3 regions of the Stenotrophomonas sp. 85239_Sma genome follow, and region 3 is predicted to be linked to each of the others. Evidence: predicted binding sites of a transcription regulator. Region 3 holds the regulator's gene; each other region holds the start of a gene.

Region 1 (5,597 bases), 750 kb from region 3:
TCGGGGAGATTGCTGCATGGTTGGATGGTGACTTCGGTTTTCTTGGCACAGGCAGTGAGCGACGCGTTCGGAAATTATTCGAAACTGCGGCACCTGCTGCCAGTGGCGGAGAGTGCGTTCACTATGGGGAGGGGCATGCAGTCTTGCGCGTGGGGGACCTGTTCCTGATTTTTTCCAGATGGAATAAAAATAATGTTGCATTGTTGAAGCAGGCGCAGATTATCAGTGTCCTGGATATGTACTCTTCCTTCCGAGCAGTCAGCCCGCGAAAGAAGGATCGACCTCCAGCGGCGTTCGAGTTCGAGTATGAGGCTGAGGGTGAAGAGGCTGTCCGTCGATTCAAGGATGCAGGCGGGGATGTCTCCAGGCTTGAGGACGACTTCTGAGCATGACCTTCAGAAGTTCCTGTAGATCGCGGTTCGAGAGTGCCTTCTGGCAGAGGGGCCGTTGAGGCAATCACGTCAGCACATGGGAAGTGGACAAATGCGTGGCATATTGACGTGTTGAAGTGCGTGTATCTGTCCATCTGGTCGGCGTGCCTGATCGCGTGGCCGATTGTCTTCCTCAACTTCGTATTTGGAATCAGATTCCGCTACTACCGCGACTGTCGAGATAAATAGTGCGCGAGTGAATTCTTTGAATGCCAATAAGGCTAAGGATCAGATTTTGAAATTGAAGTTCCCTGTGAGAAGTGGGGTGCCATGAATTCGCATGAATTGATTGATATTGTCGAGGCGACTGAGTGGTACGTGTATTTGCTCAGTTTGGATGAGTGCTCGCCGCACGCGCTTTTGGGAGTTGGGGCGGTTAGTAACGATGCGAAATGGCAGTTTGCGGTTGATTTGACACTCAGGTGTCTTGTTTCAGGGGTGTGGATCTTCTCAGTCCCGAACATTCTTGATGAGCTTGGGTTGGCTAGTGCTGAGGAGTTTTGTGCTCGACTGTCGCAGTTCGATCCGTTTGCGCTTTCCGAAGATGGGGAGAAGTATTGGCTTGATTCCTATATGGTTGGCTCCTCGGTATCCTCCAGCATGGTTTCAAGATGTTTGATTTCTGCAGAAGGGCCCATGTTCGCGTCGGGATTTTTTGAGGAGATTGATAGATTGTTTTCTATGTCGGGAGTAGCGTGGCGTGAAGGTTCTCTTATATCGATTTCTTCTTGATTGAACTGGCGACAGCGGCTCTACCCTCTTGCCACGTTGACCGAGAGCAATGCCGCCATCGGAGGCAAACGGACGTCGGTGGCAGAGCTGGGTATCAATGCCGATACCATTGGAGTAAATTGCGCGCTGGACGTATAGAATTGTGGGCGTCAAGTTCAAATGATTTCTGACACGATCAGGAATGTTCTTCATTACTCTTATGGATACTCCATGGGGGTTCTGTGGAGAAATATGAATATGGAGTTTGAGGGGGCGTTTGAGCGGCAGACGGAAGAGTTCTTTTCTATGCTTAGGATGCTGATGGAGGAAGGGAAGCTGAAACTTGCCTCGGACGGCGTCTTTGCCGATGGCGATATCGATGCACAATTGGGCGTTCTGCGTCGTGCCTGGCCTGGAGCAAGAGATCAGGAAGATCTCGATGAGGATGGATTCTGGTTTCTTACAGATGCTCCGTTTGGATTGGTTTGGGTCGCGCCTGAGGGGGATGTCTGGACCTGATCTAGTTTGCGCCCCATCGGGTGAGGCATTCTTTCTGATTGGTGTGTTGGATTACTGTCGGGTCGCAGTGATTCAATCATTATGCATCGCTGCATCGCTGCATCGCGCTTGAATGCAGGCAGGGGTATCTCAATGGCCCGGATGCTACGTGGGGAGCGGTCTTGAATGATTTCGTGGCGAGTTCGGATAAAAGATAATGAGAGTAAGGATTGAGCCCACCTTCGGCAGCGCCGGCGGCGAAGCAGTACAGCGCACAGATGCAGCCTCCGATGGGCTGAGCGAAAAGGATGCACTGGCGATCGTGGTAGGAGACAGGTTCTCCACCTATCTCCACTACTGGAGGCTGTACGAAGCAAGCGGCAGGGCGCCAAGGCGATGGAACTGGCCGGCATTCCTGTTCTCGTCACTCTGGTTCTTCTTCCGGCGCATGCATGCGTGGGGCGCGATCTGGTTCATCCTTTCGCCGTTGCTGATGACCACCTTCGCGCTGCTGGGGCTGCCATGGTTGTCCTTGCTCTCTTTCGTGGTGTTTCGCGTACTTGCTGGAATCCTGGCGAATCCGCTGTACTTGGCGCACTGCCGAAGGATTGTCCGCAAGGTTGATGCCGAGCATCGCGGGGCACATCGTCGGCACCTTGAACTGCAGAAGGCTGGCGGCGTCAGCTACACCGCTCTGGTGATCGCCTTGGCGGTAACGGCCTCACAGAACACCCTTATCAAACTGATCGTTGGTTCGCTATCAGAGCCAATGCCCACGCAGTCCGCTGTGCACGTGGCGGCGAACCCGCCGTATCTGCCGGACCCGCAGATAGAGGAAGCGGAGCGGGTGGTGTACCAGGAGCAAATGCGTGCGATCGCAATGACGGCGTGGCCAGCGGGCGTTCCAACCGAGGGCAATGCCTGCATTGTCGAATTGCGTTTGGCGCCACCAGGTCAAGTGCTGGAGGCCAATGTCCTGGAGCCGTGTACGTTGAACGACGCCCAACGCGAGATGATGCTGGGTGAAATCAGGCGCACGGACTTCACGATCGAGGGGAAGATGCGGTTCTTCAACAGGCATACCCTTATCGACTTGCACAAGTAATGGGCATTTCGCTGTTTCTCGAAGTCGAAGTCGAAGCCGGTGCCGACCTGGATGCCGTGCTGCACGCCCTGGATTCGATCCAGGCCGAGTACTCCGAAGGTACTGACGGTCTGCGTGGGCATCTTCCAGCATCCAACACCGGCTTCGGGTCGGCATCGTCGACCCGCCGGAGGCGCTCGTAGCGGAAGGGATTGAAGCCGAGTGGCAGGTGGGCCTGCTCGGTTCGTTTCATTTCCGCGCGAGCGGGTTTGAAAGCGCGTGGGAGGAAATCTGCCGTTTCACAAAGCGCTACGCCGCGACGTGCGGGCACCGGTTTGTGCTCTCGTTCCAGTTCGAGAGCGTCTATGCGGCAAGACTCGGGAAGGATCTGGTCTTCCCGGGGCCTGCTGCTCCGTAATGCCGGATAGCGGGGCGGCAGGCCCCGGTCTGATCCCATTCTGGCTACCCGTGGCGATATACCTTATGGATATAACGCCTTCGTGAGTCGTCTGATTTCACACCTGTCTGCACAGTTCCAGGGTTTTGGATCGATATAATAATATCGGCCCATAAAGTTTCCCCTGCCTGCGCCGCCATCGATCGTACGGCCATGATCAAGGGAATTGAGATGCTCGCCTTACGCAACCTCCGAGTGGGATCCCGGCTGGGTGCCGGGTTTGGATTGCTGCTGCTGTTCATCGTGGCCATCGTCGGCCTGGTCCTGTACGGGAATCACCTGAAGTCCGCCCAGTTCGAGAAAGTGGTGGACGTCAACATGGTGAAGATGCGGCTGTTGAACGACATGCTGGATACCAACAACGCAGTGTTGATGCACCGCCGGCTGATGGTGATCAAGCGCGGCGAAGAATTCGACAAGGATTATCAGAAGGCGCAGGAGCTGTCGCAGACCTACGACGGCATCTGGGCCAAGTACATCAAGATTCCGCGCGATGCCACCGGCGATGCCTTGGTGGCGAAAATCGACGCGGCACGCAAGGCGACCGACGCCTCGACCCAGCATCTGCACGAGCGCATGAAGGCGGGTGATTTCGACGGCGCGGCCAAGGAACTGCTCGCCGAGCATGGGCTGGCAACCGCATGGAACGAGGCGATCTCGACCCTGCTGCGGCACCAGGAAACCCTGACCGAACGCAGCCGTGAGGAATACCGCGCCACGGAAGCATGGACGGGAACCCTGTCCATCGCCTTCGGTGTGCTCAGCCTGATTCTCGGCGCACTGGCCGCGTGGGCGATCACCCGCAGCCTGACTCGTCCGCTGGAAGGGGCGGTGAAGCTGGCCGATGGCATCGCCAACGGTCGCTTGGACAACAGCATCGACGCGTCCGGCAACGATGAGGTGACGCAGCTGCTCAGGTCGATGCAGCGCATGCAGGCGCAGCTGCAGTCGGTGATGGCGGCGCAGGGCGAGTTGGCACGCCAGCACGATGCGGGCAGTCTCAGCTACCGCATGGACGAGAGTGCCTTCCCCGGCGACTACGGGCGCATGGTGCATGAGACCAATGCGCTGGTCGGTTCGCACGTGCAGGTGCAGAACCGGCTGATCGAGGTGATGAAGCATTACGCCCGCGGTGATCTGTCAGTGGACATGGATCCGCTACCGGGCGAGAAGGCGGCGATCACCCAGGCAATGGACGAGACCAAGACCAGCCTGTCGGCGATCAATGGTGAGATCCGCCGGCTGGCGACGGCAGCGGCGGCGGGTGACTTCAGCCTGCGCGGCGACGAAGACCGCTTCGCCTATGATTTCCGCGACATGGTGGCCGGGCTCAATCGCCTGATGCAGACCACCGACGAAAACCTGGTGCAGGTGTCGACCCTGCTGCAGGCGATCTCGCGCGGAGACCTGACCGTGCGCATGCAGGGTGACTTCCACGGCGTGTTCGCCCGCATGCGCGATGACTGCAACGCCACCGTCGATCAGCTCAAGCAGATTGTCGGCCGCATCCAGTCCAGCGCATCCAGCATCAACCTGGCGGCAGGCGAGATCGCCTCGGGCAACACCGATCTGTCGCGGCGCACCGAGCAGCAGGCGGCGAACCTGGAAGAGACCGCGGCATCGATGGAGGAACTGACCTCCACCGTGAAACAGAATGCCGAGCATGCCCGCCAGGCCAACCAACTCGCCATCGGCGCACATGGTGTTGCTTCGCAGGGCGGCGAGGTGGTCGGCCAGGTTGTCACCACCATGTCGGCCATCGAAGCCTCGTCGAAGAAGATCGCCGAGATCATCAGCGTCATCGACGGCATCGCCTTCCAGACCAACATCCTGGCCTTGAACGCGGCGGTGGAAGCCGCGCGTGCCGGCGAACAGGGCAGGGGCTTTGCGGTGGTGGCCAGTGAGGTGCGCACGCTGGCACAGCGCTCGGCCGGTGCGGCCAAGGAGATCAAGGGCTTGATCGAGGATTCGGTCGGCAAGGTCGCTGACGGCTCGGCGCTGGTCCGCCAGGCTGGCACCACGATGGGTGAGATCGTGGCGTCGGTGCAGCGCGTGACCGACATCATGGCCGATATCTCCGCCGCATCGCAGGAGCAGAGCTCGGGTATCGAGCAGGTGAACCAGGCGGTGGTGCAGATGGACGAGACCACGCAGCAGAATGCGGCGCTGGTGGAAGAGGCCAGTGCGGCGGCACGCTCGATGGAAGAGCAGGCCAACCTGCTGGCCGAGGCGGTTTCGGTGTTCCGCACGGGTGCGGCGACGGCAGCGGCGGTGGTACGCCCTGCATTGGCAGCGGTGGCTGCGACGGTCACCCCGGTGCGTCGGCCCGCTGCGCTCTCACCCCGCATCGAACCGACACTGGCGGCCAACGCCGGTGGCTGGGAAGAGTTCTAGCAAGGCAGCACGCCGGTAGGGA
Region 2 (5,597 bases), 2.2 Mb from region 3:
GGCACAGGACAGCGTGGCCAGCGACTGCAGCAGCGGGCGCTTGCCGAAGACGCGGCCATAGTCGCTCTCCACGCCCCAGACCGCGACGATGGTGGCCGGATCGACGCCGTACTGCGCGGAGACACGATCGAGCAGATCGCGATGTTGCTGCAGCAGGGTGCGGCCATCATCGACGCGCTGGCGGTCGACCAGCGCGGCCAGGTAATCCCAGATCGGCGTGGTGAATTCCGGTTGTGCGTCCAGCAGCCCGAGCACGCTTGGGTCCGGCGTGAGCCCGGCGGTGATTCCGTTGAATCGATCGGCGCTGATGCCCTGGGTCGCGGCGGTGGCCTGCAGGCCCGCCAGGCAGCGGCTGAACGCCGGATCGATAGTGGCGGCGGGGGCCGCAGGCAGCGGCGGGGTCGACGCGAGGGCGGCCGCCAGGCCGAGCGTGGTCAGAATGGGCATGGCGTCCTCCGTGTTGCCGTTGCACGGCCATCTTAGGGGCAGCGGTGCGACCGAACCTGAAGGGGCGCCGGCTGGTTGGCCGCCCTAGGCGATGCGCAGCAGGCGCAGGCCATAGGCGGGGCTTGCGGCATCCCAGCGCTGCGCGACCTGCAGGCCGGCCTGCTGCACCAGCGCGTCGAAGCTGTCATCGGTGTACTTGTGGCTGTACTCGACGCGGATGGGTTCACCGGCAGCAACGTGAAACGTGCGGCCATCCAGGTGGACGTCCTGCGCCCACTGGCTGACCAGGTCGGTTTCGATGCGCAGCCGCGCGGTGCTGTAGCAGGCACGGTGGCGGAAGCCGTCGAGGTCGAAGTCGCTGCCGATCTCGCGATTGAGACGCGCCAGCAGGTTGAGGGTGAACGCGGCGGTGACGCCCTGCGCATCGTTGTAGGCCGCTTCGATCAGTGCCGGGTCCTTGTGCAGATCGATGCCGACCAGGGCCAGGCCGTCGCGGCCCATGGTCTGGCGCATCGCCCGCAGCAGGGCGACGGCATCGGCTTCGGAGAAATTGCCCAATGTGGAACCGGGGAAGAACAGCAGGCGGCGGGCCGGTGTACGTTCCGGTGCGGGAACGGCGACAGGGCGGGTGAAGTCGGCGCAGACCGGCAGCATCTCCACCTCGGGCAGCGCCGGTGCCAGGTGATCGATGCTGGACAGCAGCGCGGCCCGCGAGATCTCGATCGGCGTGTAGGCAACAGGGTCGTGCAGTGCGGCCAGCAGCAGCGCGGTCTTGCGTCCGCTGCCGCTGCCCAGCTCGACCACGTGCAGGCGCGGGCCAACGGTGCAGGCGATGTCCGGCAGCACGCGCTTCAGCAGCGCCAGCTCGGTGCGCGTGGGGTAGTACTCGGGGGTCTGGGTGATCTGCTCGAACAGGCGCGAGCCGCGTGCATCGTAGAAGTACTTGGACGGCAGCTGCCGCGGCGTACGTGAGAGCCCAGCCACCACGTCGGCCAGGATCTGTTGGCGGCCGGGAGTGAGATCGGTCAATGCCTGCAGCGCGTCATGCACGGTGCTCATGCAAGGTCCCTGGCCAGGCGCAGCCCGGAGAACTGCCACCGTGCCGGTGGCATGAAGAAGTTGCGGTAGCTGGCGCGCACGTGGCCGCGGGGTGTGGCACAGCTGCCGCCGCGCAGTACCCACTGGCCGCACATGAACTTGCCGTTGTATTCGCCGAGGTTGCCGTCAAAAGGACGGAAGCCCGGGTAGGCGCCATAGGCGCTGGCGGTCCACTCCCAGACATCACCGAACAGCTGCCGCAGCCCACTGCCCTGCCCCGCCTGCGGGTGCAGGTGTTCGTCGTCGGCGAAGTGGCCGCGCAGGGGCTGCGAGGCGGCGGCCGCTTCCCACTCGAACTCGCTGGGCAGGCGCGCGCCGGACCAGCGGGCGCAGGCATCGGCCTCGTAGTAGCTGAGGTGGCAGACCGGCGCGTGCGGATCCAGTTCGCGCCAACCGCCCAGGGTGTACTCGCGCTGCAGGGCATCATCCCAGTACAGCGGGTGCTGCCAGTCCTCGGCTTCGCGCAATGCCCAGCCTTCGCTGAGCCACCAGCGCGGTTCGCGGTAACCACCCGCCTCGATGAAGGTGCGGTACTCGGCATTGCTGACGGGGCGCTCGGCCAATGCATGCGCGGGCAGCAGCACGCGGTGTGGCGGCGATTCATTGTCGTAGGCGAAGGCAGCGTGCCGTGGCCATGCTGCGGCACCGACGGTGACGATCCGTTCGGGCGATTCGATCCAGCCCTGCGCCGTAGCGGTGCTTGTGACGGGCCGCAGATCCTCGCGATACGGTGGCTGCAGTGGATTGCACCAGAACGCATGCTTGATGTCGGTCAGCAACAGTTCCTGGTGCTGTTGTTCGTGCTGCAGTCCCAACTGCAGGTGGTGCAGCGCCTGCTCGTCGAGGTCACCCGCCGCCAGCCGGGACTGCACCTGCATGTCGACCTGTTGCCGATAGTCGCGTACCTGCTGCAACGAGGGCCGTGACAGCAGCCCGCGCTGCGGCCGCGCATGCGCCGGACCGACGCTCTTGTAGTAACTGTTGAACAGGTAGTCCCAGGCCGGATCATGTGCCGGCGTGGTGGCAAAACCGGCCAGCACGAAGCGTTCGAAGAACCAGGTGGTATGGGCCAGGTGCCATTTGCTGGGACTGGCGTCGGCCATGCTCTGCAGCATGGCGTCCTCGGCACTGAGCGGGGCAGCCAGCTGCAGGCTGCGGGCCCGTACCTGCGCAAAGCGGCGGGCGAGATCGCGCTGCGGAGCAGCGACGGCGGCGGGTGCGCTGTCCATGTGGGCAGCATCGGCGCTGGACGGTGAGTGCGATGTCATGGTTCGGCGTCACTTCGTTCACATGGCAGCGGCCGCACGCGTTCAAGAAGTGCGTGGGGACGCCGCTAACGGCAATGCTGCGGTCGCATCGTCACCGCACTGGACTTACCGCGTGCCCCTGCATCCGCTCCGCCAGCCTGCGCATTACCTGTTCGTGCTGCCCGCCGTGCTGGTCGTCGGGGTGCTGTGGATGGCGCTGGGCACCGAGGATGTGGCCAGCCCGGCCCAGCGCATCCTGCCCTGGCTGCTGGCCTGCCTCGGTGCCGGCCTGGCCCTGCTCTACCACCAGGTGCGCACGTTGTGCCTGCTGCTGGTGATGGCGGTGGTGTTCGCGCTGCTGCACCAGGACGTCGCTGGCTACCTGCGCAATGGCCATGTCACCACGCTGACCCCGCTGCGCTTCCACGCGATCTCGGCCTGGGTGCCGGCGCTGTTCGCGGGACTGGCGCTGTGGCCGGAGCGCGGACGCCGGCGCCAGGACCTGCTGCTGCGCAGCGTGGTCTGCGGCGCGGCACTGGTGATCTTCCTGCTGCTGGCGGCACAGCAGCCGCAGGGCATGCACGATCTGCTGTCGAACCGTCATTGGGCCTGGATTCCCGCCGACTGGAACGCGTTGGCGCAGCTGCCCGCGCTGCTGTTCCTGCTGGCGACCGCGGCATTGGGCTGGCAGGCGTGGCGACATCCGCGGCCACTGCACACGGCGATGCTGCTGGCCCTGCTGTGCCTGTGGTGGATGCTGCCGCGGATCTTCCTGCAGCCGGTGCTGCTGCCCGCGCTGAGCGGTGCCGCCCTGCTGCTGATGCTGGGCGCGATGCTGCAGGAATCCTTCCACATGGCCTTCCGCGATGAGTTGACCGGCCTGCCGGGGCGACGGGCGTTCAACGAGACCCTGCAGCGGGCACGCGGCACCTACAGCATCGCAATGGTGGACGTGGACCACTTCAAATCGTTCAACGACACCCATGGCCACGACACTGGCGACGATGTGCTGCGGCTGGTGGCGTCGCGGCTGGCGCGGGTGGGCGACGGTGGCCGTGCGTTCCGCTATGGCGGCGAGGAGTTCGCGGTGGTGTTCCTGGACCGCCCGGCGGCGGCGTGTGTCGATGCCGTGGAAGCATTGCGGCAGAGCATCGAGGATACGCGCATGCAGCTGCGCGACCGCAGCACCCGCAGCCGCGACGATGAAGCCGGCCGCCAGCAGCGCGGACGCGGCGGCAACGGCCAGGTGGTGCAGGTGACGGTGAGCATCGGGCTGGCCGACAGCCGCGTGGATCCGCGGCCGATGGCCGTGGTCAAGGCCGCCGACCAGGCCCTGTATGTGGCCAAGGACGAGGGCCGCAACCAGGTGCGGGCGCACGGCGGCCAGCACCTGCTGGCTGCGCGCAGCGCGTAGGGCTCAGACTGCGTCGAGGTAGTACCAGCGGCCGTCGATGCGTTGGAAGCGGCTGTGTTCGGTCATCCTCACCGCGCTGCCGCCGCCGATGCGATAGCGCGCGGTGAAGCGGACTTCGGCGCTGTCGGTACCGGTGACGGTGTGCTCGTGCACGGTCAGGCCCAGCCAATGGGTGCGCTGGCCGGGTGCTTCGTCCAATGACAGCTCGGCCGGACGCGTGTCCGGGTGCCAGGTCTGCCGCAGGTAGTCGGCCAAGCCCCGCACATAGGCGCTGTAGCGCGAACGCATCAGATGCTCGGCATCGGGTGCGGCTTCGCCTGCGTGGAAACGGCCGCAGCAGGCGGCATAGTCGGCAGGCAGGCCACAGGGGCAGGGATCGGCGGGTTTTCGGCTCATGCCGGCATTGTCGCCGGGTTGCGCGGATTGATCCACGCGCGGCACGGGCCAGCTGAAGCAGGACAGGCGTATGCTGTCGCGCCCCCACCTTGATTGATCGCCGTGCTGGAACTGGTTCCCCCTGAGTTGTGGTGGCTGGTGGTGATCGCCTTCATCGCCGGCCTTGTGGATGCTGCCGTGGGTGGCGGCGGCCTGGTGCAGCTGCCCGGCCTGTTCACGGTGCTGCCGCAGCAGACGCCGGCGATGCTGTTCGGTACCAACAAATTCAGTTCGATGTTCGGTACCGGCGCGGCCGCCTGGCGCTATGCGCGCAACGTGCGCTTCCCGTGGAAACCGGTACTGTTCGCGGCCGGTACCGCCTTCATCTTCTCCTTCGCCGGCGCCACCGCGGTGAGCCTGCTGCCCAAGGACGCGGTGCGCCCCCTGGTGCTGGTGCTGCTGATCGCCATGCTGGCCTACACCCTGTGGAAGAAGGACTTCGGCGCGCTGCACCGCCCGCAGGAGATCGGCCGCCGCGAACTGGCGATCGCGCTGGCGATCGGTGCGGCAATCGGCTTCTACGACGGCTTTTTCGGGCCGGGCACCGGCAGCTTCCTGATCTTCCTGTTCGTGCGCTTCTTCGGCCTGGATTTCCTGCGCGCATCGGCGGCATCGAAGGTGGTGAACCTGGCGACGAATGTTGCGGCGATCTCGTTCTTCGTGCCGACCGGCAACATCCTGTGGTTGTTCGCGCTGCCGATGGCGGCGGCCAACATCATCGGATCGGTGGTGGGCACGCGGTTGGCGTTGAAGGGCGGCACGCCATTCATCCGCAAGCTGTTCGTGGGCCTGGTGGTGGTGCTGATCGCGCGGATGGCGTGGGATACGTTCCGCGGAACGTGAATGCGGTTGCCGGCCAGCGGCCGGCACTACCGGGTCATGAACCCTGCCGATGGGCAGTGCCGGCCGCTGGCCGGCATTCCCATTCAACCGGCCGGATCAGGCCTCCGCTTCTT
Region 3 (5,597 bases):
CCGCCGTCTTCGTCCCGTGACCACAGCATGAAAATCAAACGATTCGTCGCCGCCGACATGCGCTCGGCCATGAACCTGGTGCGCAAGGAACATGGTCCTGACGCCGTGATCCTGTCCAACCGCCGGATCGAGGAAGGCATCGAGATCGTCGCCGCCGCCAACTACGACGAGAGCGCCGTGCAGCGTGCACTGGAAGCCTCGCGCCGCGACGTGGCCCCGCCGCCGGCACCCAGGCCGCGCACCGCCGCCGACGCGGTGATCGCCGCGGTCACCCGCCGCCGCAGCAGCACCCCGGCGCCGGAACCGGTCGCCGCCACCACCTCGGCCGTCGCCGCCCTCGCCCGTGCCGCCGTCGGTGCCACCGGCCGCACCCTGGACAGCGCCGACGAAATCGTGCCGACCCGCGGCAGCACCGGCTTCGCCGCCACCCTGGCGCGCGCCGCCGTCAACGAACCGGCACTGCCGGAACAGAGTTACGCCCCGTTTGCCGAAGCCATCGTCGCACCGGCGGCCACCAGCGCCACGCCGGCCAACCGCGCCCGCTTCCAGATCGATCCGCCGCACGAGGCGCATCACGAAAGCGCCGCACCGGCCGTTCAGCCACCGCCGCTGCCGACCGCTGCCGTGACCGATGCGCAGCCCGAGATCGCCCGCAGCGAACCGGCAGCGGCCGAAGCCGCCGTCGACGCCAGCCCGGCCCCCATGCTGGCCCCGGCACCGACGCTGACCGTGGTCGCCCAGGACGACGCCGAGATCCGCCAGCTGCGCCAGGAAGTGGCCGGCATGCGCCAGGTGATCGAGCGCGAGATGAACCGCTTCACCGACGAGCGCCTGCGTGGCTGCCCGGTGCGCGCCACCGCGCTGGACCTGATGGACGAATACGGCTTCGATGCCGGCCTGGCCCGCGACGTGGCCATGCAGATCCCGCTGGAGACCGAGGCCCACCGCGGCCGCGGCCTGATGCTGGGGCTGATCTCGCGCAAGCTGCCGATCGCCCCGGTCGACCCGCTGGAAGAAGGCGGTGTGATCGCCCTGGTCGGCCCCACCGGCGCCGGCAAGACCACCACCATCGCCAAGCTGGCCTCGCGCTTCGCCGAGAAGCACGCGCCGCGTGACGTCGCCCTGGTCACCACCGACACCACCCGCATCGGCGCCCGCGAACAGTTGTATGGCTACGGCCGCCAGCTCGGCATCGCCGTGCACGAAGCCAACAGCGGCACCGACCTGGACCAGCTGCTGGAACGCCTGAAGGACTACAAGCTGGTGCTGATCGACACCGCCGGCCTGGGCCCGCGCGACCGCGCCCTGGCTGCCCAGCTGCAGTGGCTGCGCGCCGCCCGCCAGGTGCGCACGCTGCTGGTGCTGCCGGCCAACACCAGCTTCGGCGACATGGACGAGGTGGTCCGCCGCTTCGGTGCGGCCAACCTGCAGGGCCTGGTGCTGAGCAAGCTGGACGAGACCGGCCGCTTCGGCAACGCCCTGTCGGTGGCCGTGGACCACGCCCTGCCGATCACCTGGGTGACCGACGGCCAGGACGTCCCGGAAGACCTGCACCGGGCCAGTGCAGCCAATCTTGTACTTCGCCTTGAAGATTTGCGCCGAGCGGCCGATATGCCCTGCAACCCGGAGTTGAACCATGCCGTCGCGTGAGTACGCCAAGCTGACCAAGACCTTCCCGCTGTCGGCCACCCGCAGCGAGCCGCTGGGCCCTGTGCGCACCATTGCCGTGACCGGCGGCAAGGGCGGCGTGGGCAAGACCAACGTGTCGGCCAACCTGGCCGTGGCGCTGGCCGGCATGGGCAAGCGCACGCTGCTGCTGGACGCCGACCTCGGCCTGGCCAACATCGACGTGATCCTGGGGCTGAACCCCACCTTTACGTTGGCCGACCTGGTTGCCGGCCGCTGCACGCTGGATGACGTCATCGTTGAAGGCCCGAACGGCGTGCTGGTGGTCCCGGCCGCCTCCGGCCGCCGGCACATGGCCGAGCTGGCCCCGGCCGAACATGTCGGCCTGGTCAATGTGTTCTCCGAGCTGGAACGCGAGCTGGACATCATGGTGGTCGATACCGCTGCCGGCATCACCGATGGCGTACTGACCTTCTGCCAGGCCGCGCAGGACACCGTGGTGGTGGTCTGCGATGAGCCGGCCTCGATCACCGACGCCTACGCACTGATCAAGGTGCTGTCGCGCGAGCGCGGCGTGGACCGTATCCAGGTGGTGGCCAACATGGTGCGCGACCCGAACGAGGGTCGCGTGCTGTACGAAAAGTTGACCCGCGTCTGCGAGAAGTTCCTCGCCGATGTCTCGCTGAACTACCTGGGTTGCGTGCCGCAGGATGATTGGCTGCGCCTGTCGGTGCAGCGCCAGCAGCCGGTGGTGAAGGCCTACCCGTCCAGCCCATCGGCGCTGGCCATCACCGAGATCGCACGCCGCACCGCGCGCTGGCAGGCACCGACCGAACCGCGTGGCGGTGTCGAGTTCTTCCTCGAGCGCATTCTCAAACAGCGCGGGGTGGCCGCATGAAAGGCGCAGCCCAGTACAGGGAAGTCCAGCGCTCGGCGGCCAACGAGGTCATCGCCCAGCACTCGGACCTGGTGAGGCGCATCGCCCACCACCTGGCCGCACGCCTGCCGGCCAGCGTCGAAGTCGACGATCTGATCCAGGCCGGCATGATGGGCCTGATCGAAGCCTCGCGCAGCTACGACGCCGACCAGGGCGCCTCGTTCGAAACCTATGCCTCGATCCGCATCCGCGGCTCGATGATCGACGAGATCCGCCGTGGCGACTGGGTGCCGCGCTCGGTGCACCGTCGTGCACGCGACGCCGCCGCCACCATCCGCCGCCTGGAACAGAGCACGGGCCGTGCTGCCAGCGCCACCGAAGTCGCCGCCGCGATGGAGATGCCGCTGCCCGAGTACCTGCGGCTGATGGAAGACGCCGCACGTGGCCAGGTGCTGAGCCTGGAATCGCGCATCGAAGACCAGGGCGAACTGGACACCGTCGCCCAGGGCGGCCCGACCCCGCAGCAGGTCCTGGAGCGCGGCGAATTCGGCCGCGAGCTGGGCAAGGCGATCGGCCACCTGCCCGAGCGCGAACAGCTGGTGCTTTCGCTCTACTACGAGCAGGAGCTGAACCTGAAGGAGATCGGCGCCGTGCTCGGCGTGAGCGAGTCGCGGGTCTGCCAGATCCACGGCCAGGCCGTGCTGCGCCTGCGCGGCCGGCTGAAGATATTCGAGGCCGCCGATGCCGGCCTCGAAGAATGAACATCCCCGAGGCGTCTGCCCCCGGCCGCCCGGAATGAACAACAAAGGAACTCTGCTTTGAACAAGAACATGCGCATCCTGATCGTCGACGATTTCTCGACCATGCGTCGAATCGTCAAGAACCTGCTGGGCGATCTGGGCTTCACCAACACCGCCGAAGCCGAGGACGGGCATGCCGCGCTGTCGCTGCTGCAGAGCCAGTCGTTCGATTTCGTGGTCACCGACTGGAACATGCCGGTGATGACCGGTATCGAGCTGCTCAAGGCGATCCGTGCCGACGCCAAGCTGAAGACCCTGCCGGTGCTGATGGTCACCGCTGAAGCCAAGCGCGAGCAGATCATCGAAGCGGCCCAGAACGGCGTGAACGGTTACATCATCAAGCCGTTCACCGCGCAGACGCTGGAAGAGAAGCTCGGCAAGATCTTCGAACGCCTGGCAGCCAGCGCCTGATGGATACCACGGTCGACAAGAACGCCCTCGCCCTGCGCCTGCAGGAAGCCCTGGACGCACTGGAGTCCGGTGACGAAGCCGCGTGGCGGCAGCGCATCGATGGGCTGGTCGCGCTGCGCACGCAGCCGATGATGAGTGGCCTGTCGCGGCTGGCCCGCGAGCTGGGACAGGCACTGGGTGAACTGCCGACCGTGCCCAGCGAAGCCGGGGAACTGGACGATGCCTGCGCACGGCTGGACCACGTGGTGACGATGACCGAACAGGCCACCCACCGTACCCTGGACCTGGCCGAGGAATGCCGCAGCCTGACCGAACAGCTGCGCGCCGAAGGCCTGCAGCCGGGCCAGGACGCGCAGCTCGAGCGCATCCGCCACAACCTCACCGAGATCGCCCTGACCCAGAGCTACCAGGACCTGACCGGGCAGATCATCCGTCGCGTGGTCGGCATCGTCCGCCGCGTGCACGAAGGCTTCGGCGCGCTCGGCCTGCCGCCGGAACAGCATCGCACCGACCCGGAACTGGCCGGGCCGGCACTGAAGGGACTGGACCGCCACGCGGTCTCGCAGAACGACGCCGACGACCTGTTGTCGGATCTGGGGCTGTAAGCATGAGCGCTGTATCCGACGACATCACTGCCGATTTCATCATCGAGGCACAGGAGATCCTGGATCGCCTCGGCGAACAGCTGGTGTCGCTGGAGCAGGCACCGCAGGACGCCGAACAGCTCAATGCGGTGTTCCGGGGCTACCACACGCTGAAGGGCGGCGCCGGCTTCCTGGGTGTCACCGCCATGGTCGAGCTGTGCCATGCCGCTGAGGAAGCGCTGGGCGCCGCGCGTGCCGGCCAGGCCGTGCTGCAGGCCCATCACTTCGACGCCGCCCAGCAATCGCTGGATTACCTGCAGTCGATGCTGGATGCGGTGTCTTCCGGCACCGAGCCGGGCTATGCGCCGCCGGACCTGATCGCTCAGTTCGACGTGCATGGCAGTGCTGTGGCCGCACCCGCCGCCGCAGCAGCACCCGCTGCGGGTGGCAGCGACCTGATTACCGACGACGAATTCGAAGCGCTGCTCGACCAGCTGCACGGCGGCAACGCACCGACCGCAGTGGCGCCGGCAAGGAAGGCCGACGACGGGCTGATCAGCGAAGACGAGTTCGAAGCCCTGCTCGACCAGCTGCATGGTGGCGCCGCACCCGGCGCCAAGCCCGTGGCTGCGGTGGCGCCGGCACCGATCGCCGCCCCGCGCCCGGTGGCCGCACCGGCACCGGCACCGGCGGCCAAGCCGGCCGCCAAGCCGCTGGCCGAAGCCGAACACACCGTGCGCGTGGACACCAAGCGCCTGGATGCGATCGTCAACCTGATCGGCGAACTGGTGCTGTCGCGCAACCGGCTCAAGACCCTGCGTGCACGCCTGCGCGACGAGGAGCTGGACCGTGCGGTGTCCACCCTCGACATCGCCACCGCGCGCCTGCAGTCAGCGGTGATGCGCACCCGCATGCAGCCGGTGGGCAAGGTGTTCTCGCGCTTCCCCAAGGTCGCCCGCGACGTCGCCCGCTCGCTGAAGAAGGAAGTGGACCTGGAGCTGATCGGCGCCGAGACCGAGCTCGACCGCAACCTGGTCGAAGCGCTGGCCGACCCGCTGGTGCACCTGGTCCGCAACGCCATCGACCATGGCGTGGAAATGCCCGACCTGCGCGAAGCACAAGGCAAGCCGCGGATGGGCCATGTGCGGCTGTCGGCACAGCAGGAAGGTGACTACGTCAGCATCGAGGTGCAGGACGATGGTGCCGGCATCGATCCGGAAAAGCTGCGCGCGAAGGCACGCGAGAAGGGCCTGATCGATCCGGAAGCGGCTGCCCGCCTGAGCAGCGAGGAGTGCCTGC

The links. Region 3 encodes FliA, which starts transcription of late flagellar genes. Its sites were predicted from a motif close to TAAAGTTTNNCNNNCNNNGGCCGATAA; they were not measured.
Region 1: a site for FliA is predicted at 3,295-3,321, ahead of ACYKG1_RS06420 (methyl-accepting chemotaxis protein). Genes of this name have one in related genera too.
Region 2: a site for FliA is predicted at 2,856-2,882, ahead of ACYKG1_RS21370 (GGDEF domain-containing protein). Genes of this name have one in related genera too.

What each region holds. Positions count from the first base shown of each region.
Region 1 covers NZ_CM151163.1:1,356,443-1,362,039, forward strand. The annotation lists gene ACYKG1_RS06395 (hypothetical protein) at 1-386, shown strand, start outside; gene ACYKG1_RS06400 (hypothetical protein) at 702-1,163, shown strand; gene ACYKG1_RS06405 (DUF596 domain-containing protein) at 1,395-1,661, shown strand; gene ACYKG1_RS06410 (DUF2628 domain-containing protein) at 1,858-2,745, shown strand; gene ACYKG1_RS06415 (hypothetical protein) at 2,745-2,927, shown strand; gene ACYKG1_RS06420 (methyl-accepting chemotaxis protein) at 3,353-5,575, shown strand.
Region 2 covers NZ_CM151163.1:4,604,523-4,610,119, forward strand. The annotation lists gene ACYKG1_RS21355 (lytic murein transglycosylase) at 1-447, opposite strand, end outside; gene egtD (L-histidine N(alpha)-methyltransferase) at 532-1,506, opposite strand; gene egtB (ergothioneine biosynthesis protein EgtB) at 1,503-2,774, opposite strand; gene ACYKG1_RS21370 (GGDEF domain-containing protein) at 2,926-4,206, shown strand; gene ACYKG1_RS21375 (YchJ family protein) at 4,210-4,602, opposite strand; gene ACYKG1_RS21380 (sulfite exporter TauE/SafE family protein) at 4,705-5,484, shown strand; gene ACYKG1_RS21385 (ATP-binding protein) at 5,581-5,597, opposite strand, start outside.
Region 3 covers NZ_CM151163.1:2,103,625-2,109,221, reverse strand. The annotation lists gene flhF (flagellar biosynthesis GTPase FlhF) at 28-1,650, shown strand; gene ACYKG1_RS09900 (MinD/ParA family ATP-binding protein) at 1,637-2,524, shown strand; gene ACYKG1_RS09895 (RNA polymerase sigma factor FliA) at 2,521-3,264, shown strand; gene cheY (chemotaxis response regulator CheY) at 3,322-3,714, shown strand; gene ACYKG1_RS09885 (protein phosphatase CheZ) at 3,714-4,319, shown strand; gene ACYKG1_RS09880 (chemotaxis protein CheA) at 4,322-5,597, shown strand, end outside.